Regions from separate parts of the Ureibacillus sp. FSL E2-3493 genome, predicted to be linked through region 2. Evidence: riboswitches for the same ligand, from Rfam matches in the RefSeq annotation. Region 2 holds a riboswitch; the other holds the start of a gene.
What was found. A riboswitch is a leader RNA that binds a small molecule or an ion and turns the genes downstream of it on or off. The one in region 2 is predicted to bind FMN.
Positions count from the first base shown of each region.

Region 1: another riboswitch for FMN. It lies ahead of MHH69_RS06835 (ECF transporter S component); the one in region 2 lies ahead of ribE (riboflavin synthase).

Region 1 is NZ_JBBOPK010000001.1:1,338,294-1,343,502, forward strand. Features, by position in the region: gene MHH69_RS06825 (RNA polymerase sigma factor SigX) at 103-639, shown strand; gene MHH69_RS06830 (hypothetical protein) at 629-1,834, shown strand; FMN riboswitch at 1,933-2,099, shown strand; gene MHH69_RS06835 (ECF transporter S component) at 2,355-2,933, shown strand; gene MHH69_RS06840 (MerR family transcriptional regulator) at 3,197-3,592, shown strand; gene glnA (type I glutamate--ammonia ligase) at 3,634-4,968, shown strand; gene MHH69_RS06850 (TlpA family protein disulfide reductase) at 5,116-5,209, shown strand, end outside.
Region 2 is NZ_JBBOPK010000001.1:2,922,195-2,927,403, reverse strand. Features, by position in the region: gene MHH69_RS15165 (CPBP family intramembrane glutamic endopeptidase) at 1-375, shown strand, start outside; gene rlmD (23S rRNA (uracil(1939)-C(5))-methyltransferase RlmD) at 637-1,998, opposite strand; FMN riboswitch at 2,193-2,326, shown strand; FMN riboswitch at 2,470-2,603, shown strand; gene ribE (riboflavin synthase) at 2,727-3,365, shown strand; partial or broken gene ribB (3,4-dihydroxy-2-butanone-4-phosphate synthase) at 3,389-3,979, shown strand; gene ribH (6,7-dimethyl-8-ribityllumazine synthase) at 4,043-4,510, shown strand; gene pdaA (delta-lactam-biosynthetic de-N-acetylase) at 4,579-5,209, opposite strand, start outside.

The DNA.
Region 1 (5,209 bases), 1.6 Mb from region 2:
ACCATATAGAATAATTTTAATAGAAATTATAAAATATCTTGAATTAATGAAACTTTTCTATGTTGTATACGACAAAATTAATAGGAACGGAGGACTGATAGTTTGAAAGAGTCCATATTCCATCGTTTGTATGAATTGTATCATCAAGATGTCTTTCAATTTTTAATTTATTTAGTTAAAAATCGAACCATTGCAGAAGATTTATCCCATGAAGTATATGTAAGAGTATTAAAATCCTACGAGCGATTTCAGGGGAGAAGCTCAGAGAAAACATGGCTATTTGCCATTGCAAAAAATGTAGCCATCGACTATTTTAGAAAAAATACTGTTCGTTCTTCCCACAGTTTTAATGCTTTTAATTGGGAAACAGAACAACTCGTATCACCAACTAAATCTCCTGAAAGTTTTACCGAGCTCAATGACGAAATGCAGCAGTTATTAACCGCTTTAGAAAAATGTACTGGTGATCAAAAGATGGTCATCATTATGAGATATTTCCAAGAATTATCTATATCGGAAACAGCAGCGGTTTTAAATTGGACGGAAGGAAAAGTTAAAACAACACAACATCGGGCCATTAAACAACTTCGTGAGTTATTAACAACATCCAAAAAGGAGGCGAATCAACATGACTCATGACCAATGGGATGACGACAAAATTGAAAATCTATTATCCAATGTACCGAAAATTCATGATCAACGTTCAAAAGATGAAGTCCTCCAACGACTAAAGGAAGATGGACTTTTTGATGAGGAGCCTTTGAAGAAAACTAGAAAGAAATTTAATTGGATACCGATGGCCATTTCAATAGCTGCAGTCTGTTTAATCGCTATATTAGTTCCGTCAATGATGAACCAACATACTTCTGAAGAAACTACCGTAATGGATCGAGCAGACGATTCCTCTAGTGTTTCTAAGAACTCTATGATTGAATCAGAGGAATCGAAATCTAGTGAAGAAATGAATATAATGGGAACTGAGATGGCTGATCTTCGTACAGCTGTTTATCCTGATCAAATTGAAGGAAATACGATATTTAAATTAGGATTAGCTAGTGATGCTGCAGATAGTATCCCTGTAACCGTTTTAATTCCAAATGAAAGAATTCAGGAGGATTTTGGTAATAGTCAACCTACAGGGGTTGAGCTATATAACAAATATGCACCATTGTTTAACGAAGAGGCTATTGGATTTCATAATTATCATCCGTATGACGGGGAAATTACTGAACGGGATAATCAAGTTGTTCACACATTACCAAGTGATCAATTATATGATGTTGGAACTGGTTCACTTACAACTTATACAGCATCACTAGTAGATACATTTGGAGATCATTATGATGAAGTTGTTCAATTAGATGAAACTGGTTCACCCTTTATATTCAGTGAAGTAGGAGAATCATCACCAATTCCATTGAATGGTGAAACGACTCAATACAACTATTATCAATTTACACAGCCAGATGGTCAGAGCTATTTAGTGCCTAACTTTAGAGCTTTTTATTCAACCGTAGAAGAAGCGATTCTTACAATGAAAGAAAACACAAATGATGTTTATCAATCCGTTATTGTTCCGGATGTTGATTACGATGTAACGGTTGAACAGGATGTGGTTACTGTAACATTCACTGAACAATTGGATTTAATGACTCTTGATCAACAACAAGCGATGAAAATGATTGAAGGAATTTTATTAACCGCAGCAAATTTCAATATGAACGTACAATTTAAAAATGTAACCCAAACCGAATGGCAAGGTTTTGATTTTACTACAACATTACCAATGCCGGTCGGTGCAAATGAAATACCATATTCAACAGTTTTTCAATAAATAGCGTTTGAAAATAGGAAATAAAAGGAAAAGTTTTTCCTATTGAACTATCTTTACAATATTTCAATTTCGAGATATAATGTTAAAAAATAATATTGATTCATCTTCGGGGCAGGGTGAAATTCCCGATCGGCGGTAATAGAAACTCATTCTCTTTTACATCGGAGGATTGCAATATAGTTTCTTAAGCCCGCGAGCTCAACTTAGAGCAGGATTTGGTGTGATTCCAAAGCCGACAGTATAGTCTGGATGGGAGAAGGTGAAGGTACGGTCTCTATATTCGTTTGTGGATAGGAAACTGTATGTGGAAGTATCGTTTGTACATTGTCGTATAACTTTACTTTTATTTAGCGTACCCTTTATAATACGCTTGTTTTCGCATACTTATTTTCTTATTTTTAATGTGCCTATTTCTCCCTTATGCAATTTTGCATAAGGGATTTTTCATGGAGAAGGCGAATATAGATGAAGGCTGTCCTTTCTTCTTGCGGGTTGAATCAGCAAAGAGGAGAGAAAGTAAATGAAAAATCAAAACCTTAAGTTACGTTCTTTTGTAACGATTGCCATGTTAAGTAGTATTTCTTTTATTCTGATGCTAATAAACTTCCCTTTACCGGGCTTCCCGGTATTTTTACAAATCGACTTTAGTGATACACCAGCTTTAATCGCAGCAATTACAATGGGACCGTTAGCTGGAATTTTAGTCGAACTGTTTAAAAATGTATTAGATTGGATTTTCTCAGGGACACCAACAGGGGTTCCGGTAGGTCATATGGCCAACTTTGTTACAGGTATTTTATTTATTTTACCTGTCTACTATCTTTATAAAAAGATACCTAAACTAGAAGGATTAATTTTAGGGTTAGCCGCAGGTACAGTCATTATGTCAGTAGGAATGAGTCTATTAAACTATGTAGCCTTTTTACCTATGTATTCTTACTTCCTTGGATGGGGTACTTTTGATATGAAAGAAACGATTGTGTTAGGTATTTTACCATTTAACTTTATAAAAGGAATTATGCTCATGATTGTAACGGTTTTATTATTCCGTACAATGAAAGTTTGGATCGAAAATCAACGAGCACAATATTTACTATAAATCAAAAGTTGTTCATTCATGTCATAAACTATGACGATAATGAACAGCTTTTTTATTTGAAAAAATTGATACAGAATGGCCCAACGTGAAAGCGTTGGGTTTTTTCGTTTTTTATGTCGTAAGCCCTTGATTATATAGGGAATTCGTTCCATCTAAAATTGCGATAAAAAAAATCTAAATTTCATATGTTATTTTTTCTAACATAGTATTGCTATTATACATAACATAGTTTAAAATAATGCTATGAAAGGGAGGAGATGTCGATGAGTCGAGAGTTTCGAAGAGCAATGCCGTTACTCCCTATTAGCATGGTAATGCAATTAACGGAGTTAACTGCGAGACAAATTCGATATTACGAGGAACATAAATTAATTGAGCCTGCAAGGTCAGAAGGCAATCGTAGAATGTTCTCATTAGATGATGTAGATGCATTATTAGAAATTCGTGAACTTCTCGATCAAGGGATTAACATGGCAGGAATTAAAAAAGTTTTTGATATGAGAAAAAACAACAATGTGAAATCTTCTAACAAACTATCTATTTCTGACGCAGAACTCCGCGCGATTTTACGTGAGGAAATGCAACAGGCACAAATTATGCAAAAGGCATCATTAAGGCAAGGGGATTTATCTCGCTTTTTTCAAGTAAAGGGTGAGTAAATTATATTTTTTAATTTAAAATTTTAGGAGTGTGGAAAAAGATGGCTAAGTACACAAAAGAAGACATTAAACAAATTGTGAAAGATAAAGGCGTAAAATATATTCGCCTACAATTTACAGACATTTTAGGTACGATTAAAAACGTAGAAATTCCTTTAAGCCAATTAGATAAGGCTTTAGATAACAAAATGATGTTTGACGGATCTTCCATTGAAGGTTTTGTACGTATTGAGGAATCAGATATGTACTTACAACCGGATTTAGATACTTTTGTTATCTTCCCTTGGACAGCGGAAAAAGGGAAAGTAGCCCGATTAATTTGTGATATTGTAAATCCGGATGGTACACCATTTGCTGGTGACCCACGCTCAAACTTAAAACGTGTATTAGGTAACATGGAAGAACTAGGATTTACAAGTTTCAACTTAGGACCAGAGCCAGAATTCTTCTTATTTAAATTAGATGAAAAAGGTAACCCAACTCTTGAATTAAATGATGATGGAGGATACTTCGACTTAGCACCAACTGACCTTGGTGAAAACTGCCGTCGTGATATCGTGTTAGAATTGGAAGAAATGGGCTTTGAAATTGAAGCTTCTCACCACGAGGTAGCTCCTGGACAACACGAAATTGATTTTAAATATGCAAATGCTATAGAAGCGTGTGATAATATTCAAACTTTCAAATTAGTAGTTAAAACAATCGCTCGTAAACACGGTTTACATGCGTCATTTATGCCAAAACCACTATTCGGCGTAAACGGTTCTGGTATGCACTCGAACTTATCATTGTTCAAAGGAAACCAAAATGTATTTTGGGATGAAAATGCAGAATTAGAGCTATCTGATACTGCTCGTGCATTCATGGCAGGTATTATGAAACATGCGAAAGCATTCACAGCTGTAACAAACCCATTAGTAAACTCTTACAAACGTTTAGTACCAGGCTATGAAGCACCATGTTATATTGCTTGGTCTGCTCGTAACCGTTCACCGTTAATTCGTATTCCTGCATCTCGTGGATTATCTACTCGTGTTGAATTACGTTCAGTTGACCCAGCAGCGAATCCTTACTTAGCTTTAGCAGTGCTTTTAGAAGCTGGTTTAGATGGAATCCGTAACGGTTTAACACCTCCTCCTCCAGTAGATCGTAATATTTATGTGATGAATGCGGCTGAGTTGAAAGAAACTGGTATTGAAAGTTTACCGGGATCACTACTAGAAGCTTTACAAGAATTAGAAAAAGATGAAGTGATTAAAGGTGCTCTAGGCGAACATATTTATTCGAACTTTAAAGAGGCGAAAGAAATTGAATATGATATGTTCCGTACAGTTGTACATCCTTGGGAACGTGACCAATATTTAAAAATGTATTAATTTATTGTTGTAAATGCCCCATTGCTAATACTCCACCTATTTTGGAGTATTAGTTAATGGGGTTTTTTATATTTTAAGAACTTTACATGATATTTAATAAAGTTCATATACTAATGATAATCATGCATGAAATAGGAGAGTTATTGATTGAGAAAACAATTATTATCTGCTGTTTTAACGGGGCTCATTGTCATTGTTCTTTTCATTACAATATATACAAATATGGCTGAATCGAAAGGTA
Region 2 (5,209 bases):
GTGATAGGTTTACTCGCGGGAATTTTCTATGGCGGGGTGTTCGAAGAAATTATGCTAAGGTTGTTCTTCATGAGCTTATTAGTATGGCTTATGATGAAACTCTTTAGACGCAATCAGCAAAGCTTATCAAATTCTTTCTTTTGGATTGCTATTGTAATTGCTTCATTATTATTTGCAGCTGGCCATTTACCTGCAACGGTTATGGTATTTGGGGATTTAACAGTAGAATTAATTATAAGATGTTTCTTGCTAAATGGCATTGGCGGTATATTCTTCGGGTATCTTTATTGGAAAAAGGGATTCGAGTATGCAGTGTTAGCCCATATGTTTACACACATTGCATTACAGCTGTTGTTTATTCCACTATTGTCATGATAGTTGCATGAACTGTCTTTAAATAGGAAAAAGAGATGACTAGGTCACCTCTTTTTTAATTAATTCTTTTAAAACCACGTGCTCTGCACGTGTGAAAATATACTTTTAGAGTGGTATTAGAAATGGAAATAAAAACTCCTATTGATATAATGAAAATAGCCGTCAAACCAAATTCAAATCGAGAAGAGTTTTACTCAATGTCGAGCGACAATAGTCTATCAAACACAAGATGGAATTGGAAGTATCACATAGTTTTTATTATTATTTCTTTTTCAATGTTAATTTCGCTACGATTTCAACCCTTGCAGTTTGAGGAAACATATCTACTGGTTGAATGTAGTCCACGTTATAAAACTTCGTTAATTCCTGTAAGTCTTTAGCAAAGGTGGACGGATTACAAGAAGTATAGACAAATCGTTTCGGTTTAATTTTCAATACGGTTTTGATGAAGCTTGGTGCAAGACCAGTCCGGGGTGGATCGACAGTAATTACGTCAGGGATAAATCCATCCCGTTTCCATTTTGCCAACCATTCCTCTGCTGTACCTGTATAATAGCGAACATGTTTATATCCGTGATTTCTTGCATTTTTCTTAGCATCAACAATACTTTCAGGAACAACATCCATACCGCGGACTTCCTTTGCTTTAGGTGCTAGCCATAACCCAATTGTCCCAACCCCACAATAAGCATCTACTACTTTTTCCTTTCCAGTTAACTGGGCAGCTTTTTTAATTTCATCATATAAATGAACCGTCTGCTCAGGATTAAGTTGAAAGAAAGCGCGGGACGATAAGTCGAAGGCAAGTTCTCCTAAATTTTCATGAATCGTTTCTTTACCATATAAACTAATCGTTTCATCTCCAAAAATAAGGGAAGTTTTTTCTCGATTTATATTTTGGGTAATCGAAACGATACTCGGATCGATTTTTAATATGCGCTCGATTAACTCTTTCTTATGAGGTATATCTTTTCGTGTCGTCACTAAACAAACTTGGGTTTCGCCTGTTTGAACAGCTGTGCGAACGACAATTGTGCGAACTAATCCGTCCAACGATTTCCCATCGTAAATGGAGATATTTAGCTTTTGTAATATTTTTCGAGTCCCTACAGTGATTTTGGACGTTAGGGGATGTTGAACAGCACAATCATTAATATTTAATAATTTATTTGTCCCTTCAATATATAAACCTGCATAAACCCGTTTCCCTTCTTTTCTTACTTGGAAGGAACTTTTATTTCGATAATGCCAAGGGGTGTCCATCCCAAGGGTAGGGCGGATATCCGTCGTTTCAGCAATTGATTTAACGTACTTTTCTAATGCTTGTATGACCATATCCCGTTTTTCTTTAAGTTGCCCGCTATATGTTAAATGTTGCAGCTGACATCCTCCACATTCATTGTAAACAGGGCAGCTTGGCTCTTGGCGGTCTTTCGATACTTTACGGATGTTTAAAATTTCCGCTTCAGCAAAATTTCGCTGTACTTTTGAAACTTTTACAGTTACTTCTTCTCCAGGTAATGCACCTTTTACGAATACTACATTTCGTTTATAAAAGCCGACCCCTTCACCATTAATACCTAATCTTTTAATCGTTAAAGGAAATTTTTGACCAATTTCCATTACTACATTTTCGCCCAAAAGCGTTCACGTCCTTTATTTTGTTCATTTAACCATTATATCGAAGCACTATTTGAAAGCAAATGAATAAATTCTTCCTTTAAGTAAAAATCTATAGAGATACGTTTAGTGTTATTTTAAAATAAGTTATTAGCAATTATTTTGAAATCGTGTTATTCTTATTTCAATTAAATAAATTATTCCTTCGGGGTCGGGTGAAATTCCCAATCGACGGTGATGAAGTGAAACTTCTAAGCCCGTGAGCTTGTTATAAGCAGGATTTGGTGCGAATCCAAAGCCGACAGTATAGTCTGGATGGGAGAAGGAACTATTATAGATGTACCATTAAAATTGTTATTTTTAATGGTTTATTTGCTATAGTATTTTTTCTTTTTCAATCCCGATTCATTTCTGAACGGGATTTTTTATTTAATAGTTTAAAATTGAATACGGTTAAGCTTAAGATATATCTTAAGCATCCTTCGGGGTCGGGTGAAATTCCCAATCGACGGTGATGAAGCGAAACTTCTAAGCCCGTGAGCTTGTTAAGAGCAGGATTTGGTGCGAGTCCAAAGCCGACAGTATAGTCTGGATGGGAGAAGGATGAATTTTGGCACTTTTTGAAAATTAATTTCAAAAGGTTTATTTCGTTACGCCATTTTTTTTAAATACTCCCAACTCCTTAGGACATTTTCTAAGGGGTTTTTTATTTTTAGAAAGAGGTGAGTAGATTGTTTACAGGCATAATTGAAGATAAGGGAAAAGTAGTTGGGATTAAAAAAGATATCGACAGTAGTCAATTGACCATTGTTACACCCAAAATTGTGTCTGATGCTAAATTGGGTGATAGCATTGCGGTTAATGGTGTATGTCTGACGATTACCCACTTAACTAGTGAAGAAATGACTGTAGATGTCATGCCAGAAACAGTAAAGGTAACAACGATTCATACGTTAAAATTAGGAGATATGGTCAATTTAGAACGGGCAATGAGTGCCAATGGCCGATTTGGTGGTCATATTGTTTCAGGACATGTAGATGGTGTAGGAACGATTAGAAGTAAAAGACCGGTTTCAAACGCAGTTTACATTGAAATTGAAATACCTAGAGAACTTATTGAAAATTGTATACCTAAAGGTTCTATTACAATTGATGGGACAAGCTTAACGCTATTTCAAGTATCCAGTAATACTGTTACAGTATCCCTTATTCCTCACACGTATGCAGAAACGATTTTAGGCATGAAAAGTGTAGGAGATAAAGTAAATATCGAAACAGATATGTTAGGGAAATACGTTTTACATCATTTAAGAAAAACGGATAATACGTCAAATATATCAATAGAATTTTTAAAACAAAACGGATTTTAACTATAAAAACGGTGGTGGAGAAAATGATCAATACAATAGAAGAAGCTTTAGAAGACTTAAAAAAAGGAAAGCCGATTATTGTTGTGGACGATGAAAATCGTGAAAACGAAGGAGATTTAGTCATTCTAGCTGAATTTGCCACACCGGAAAATATTAATTTTATGGCGACATTTGGTCGAGGTTTAATTTGTACACCGATTACGGAAGAACTGGCCAATAAACTAGAATTATTTCCGATGGTTGAACATAATACGGATAATCATCAAACAGCTTTTACAGTAAGTATCGATCATATGGAAACGACAACTGGAATCAGTGCGTATGAGCGATCCTTTACGATTTTACAAATGATTAAAGAAAATGCTAAGCCAGCCCATTTCAGACGTCCGGGTCACGTATTTCCGTTAATCGCAAAAAGAAACGGAGTGCTCGAAAGAAGAGGACATACTGAAGCAGCTATTGATTTGGCAAGAGCTTGTGGCAGCGTTCCGGCAGGTGTTATTTGTGAAATCATGGCTGAAGATGGAATGATGTTACGCCTTGACGGCTTGAAGGATTTTGCAACAATGCATCGATTAAAAATTATTACGATTGAAGATTTAGTTGGATTTCGTTCAAAACAAAAAATTGGATAACACATTTTAAGACAATAATTTTATGACGAGGAGAATAGAACAATGGGAAAACGATTTGAAGCACAATTAATAGGAACAGATTTAAAAATAGGGATTGTTGTAGGACGTTTTAACGAGTTTATTACAACAAAATTATTAGATGGTGCCCTTGATGGTTTAAGAAGACATGGAGTAGATGAAGAAAATATTGATGTAGCATGGGTACCAGGAGCGTTTGAAGTACCATTTATCGCTAAACAAATGGTTGAAACAGGTAACTATGATGCGGTAATTGGGTTAGGTACAGTAATACGTGGAGCAACAACTCATTATGATTATGTTAATAACGAAGCAGCAAAAGGAATTGCTAGCGTTTCATTAAATTCAAATGTGCCAGTAATTTTCGGGATCGTAACAACAGAAAACATCGAACAAGCAATTGAACGTGCAGGTACAAAAGCGGGCAACAAAGGTTATGATTCTGCTGTTTCTGCCATTGAAATGGCCAACTTGAAAAAAATGTTTAAATAATGAATAGAAATCAATGCTTTTAACAAAATAAGTGCCAACACGCCTACTTTTCGTGTTGGCACTTTTTATTATTCTAATACGGATTCCATGACTAAATCGTCAAGGGAACCAAAAGTATACCCTTGTTTTTTCGCTTCTTTTATAAATTTCGGAAGGGCATCGGCATTATGTTTTGCCACAGTATGCAATAAAATTAATGCGCCTGGGTGCAATTGGTTCATTAGTTCATCGTAAGCATATTCCCACCCTACATTGGAATCAGCATGCCAGTCTACAAATGCTGTATCCCAGAACATGTGGGTATAACCGTGTTTATTTCCAACTTCTAAAACTCTTTCGTTAAATATACCTTTTGGTGGACGTACATAATGGGTACGTTTAATTCCGGCAACTTCATTTAATTTTGAATCGAATTTTTTCCATTCTTTTACAAGTTCTTCGTCGGATAACTTAGACATATCTGGGTGTCCATAGGAATGATTCCCGATAATATGACCTTCTTTAATCATTCTTTTTACTAAATCCGTTGCACTTGTTAAATAGTGCCCCGTTAAGAAAAAGGTTGCTGGAACATTTTCTTCCTTTAAAGTATCCAAAATACTTTCTGTATATCCGTTTTCAAAGCCGTTATCAAAGGTTAAATAAATAACCTTTTTGTTTGGGTCTCCTCGATAAAATGCGCCATACTCTTTTAACATG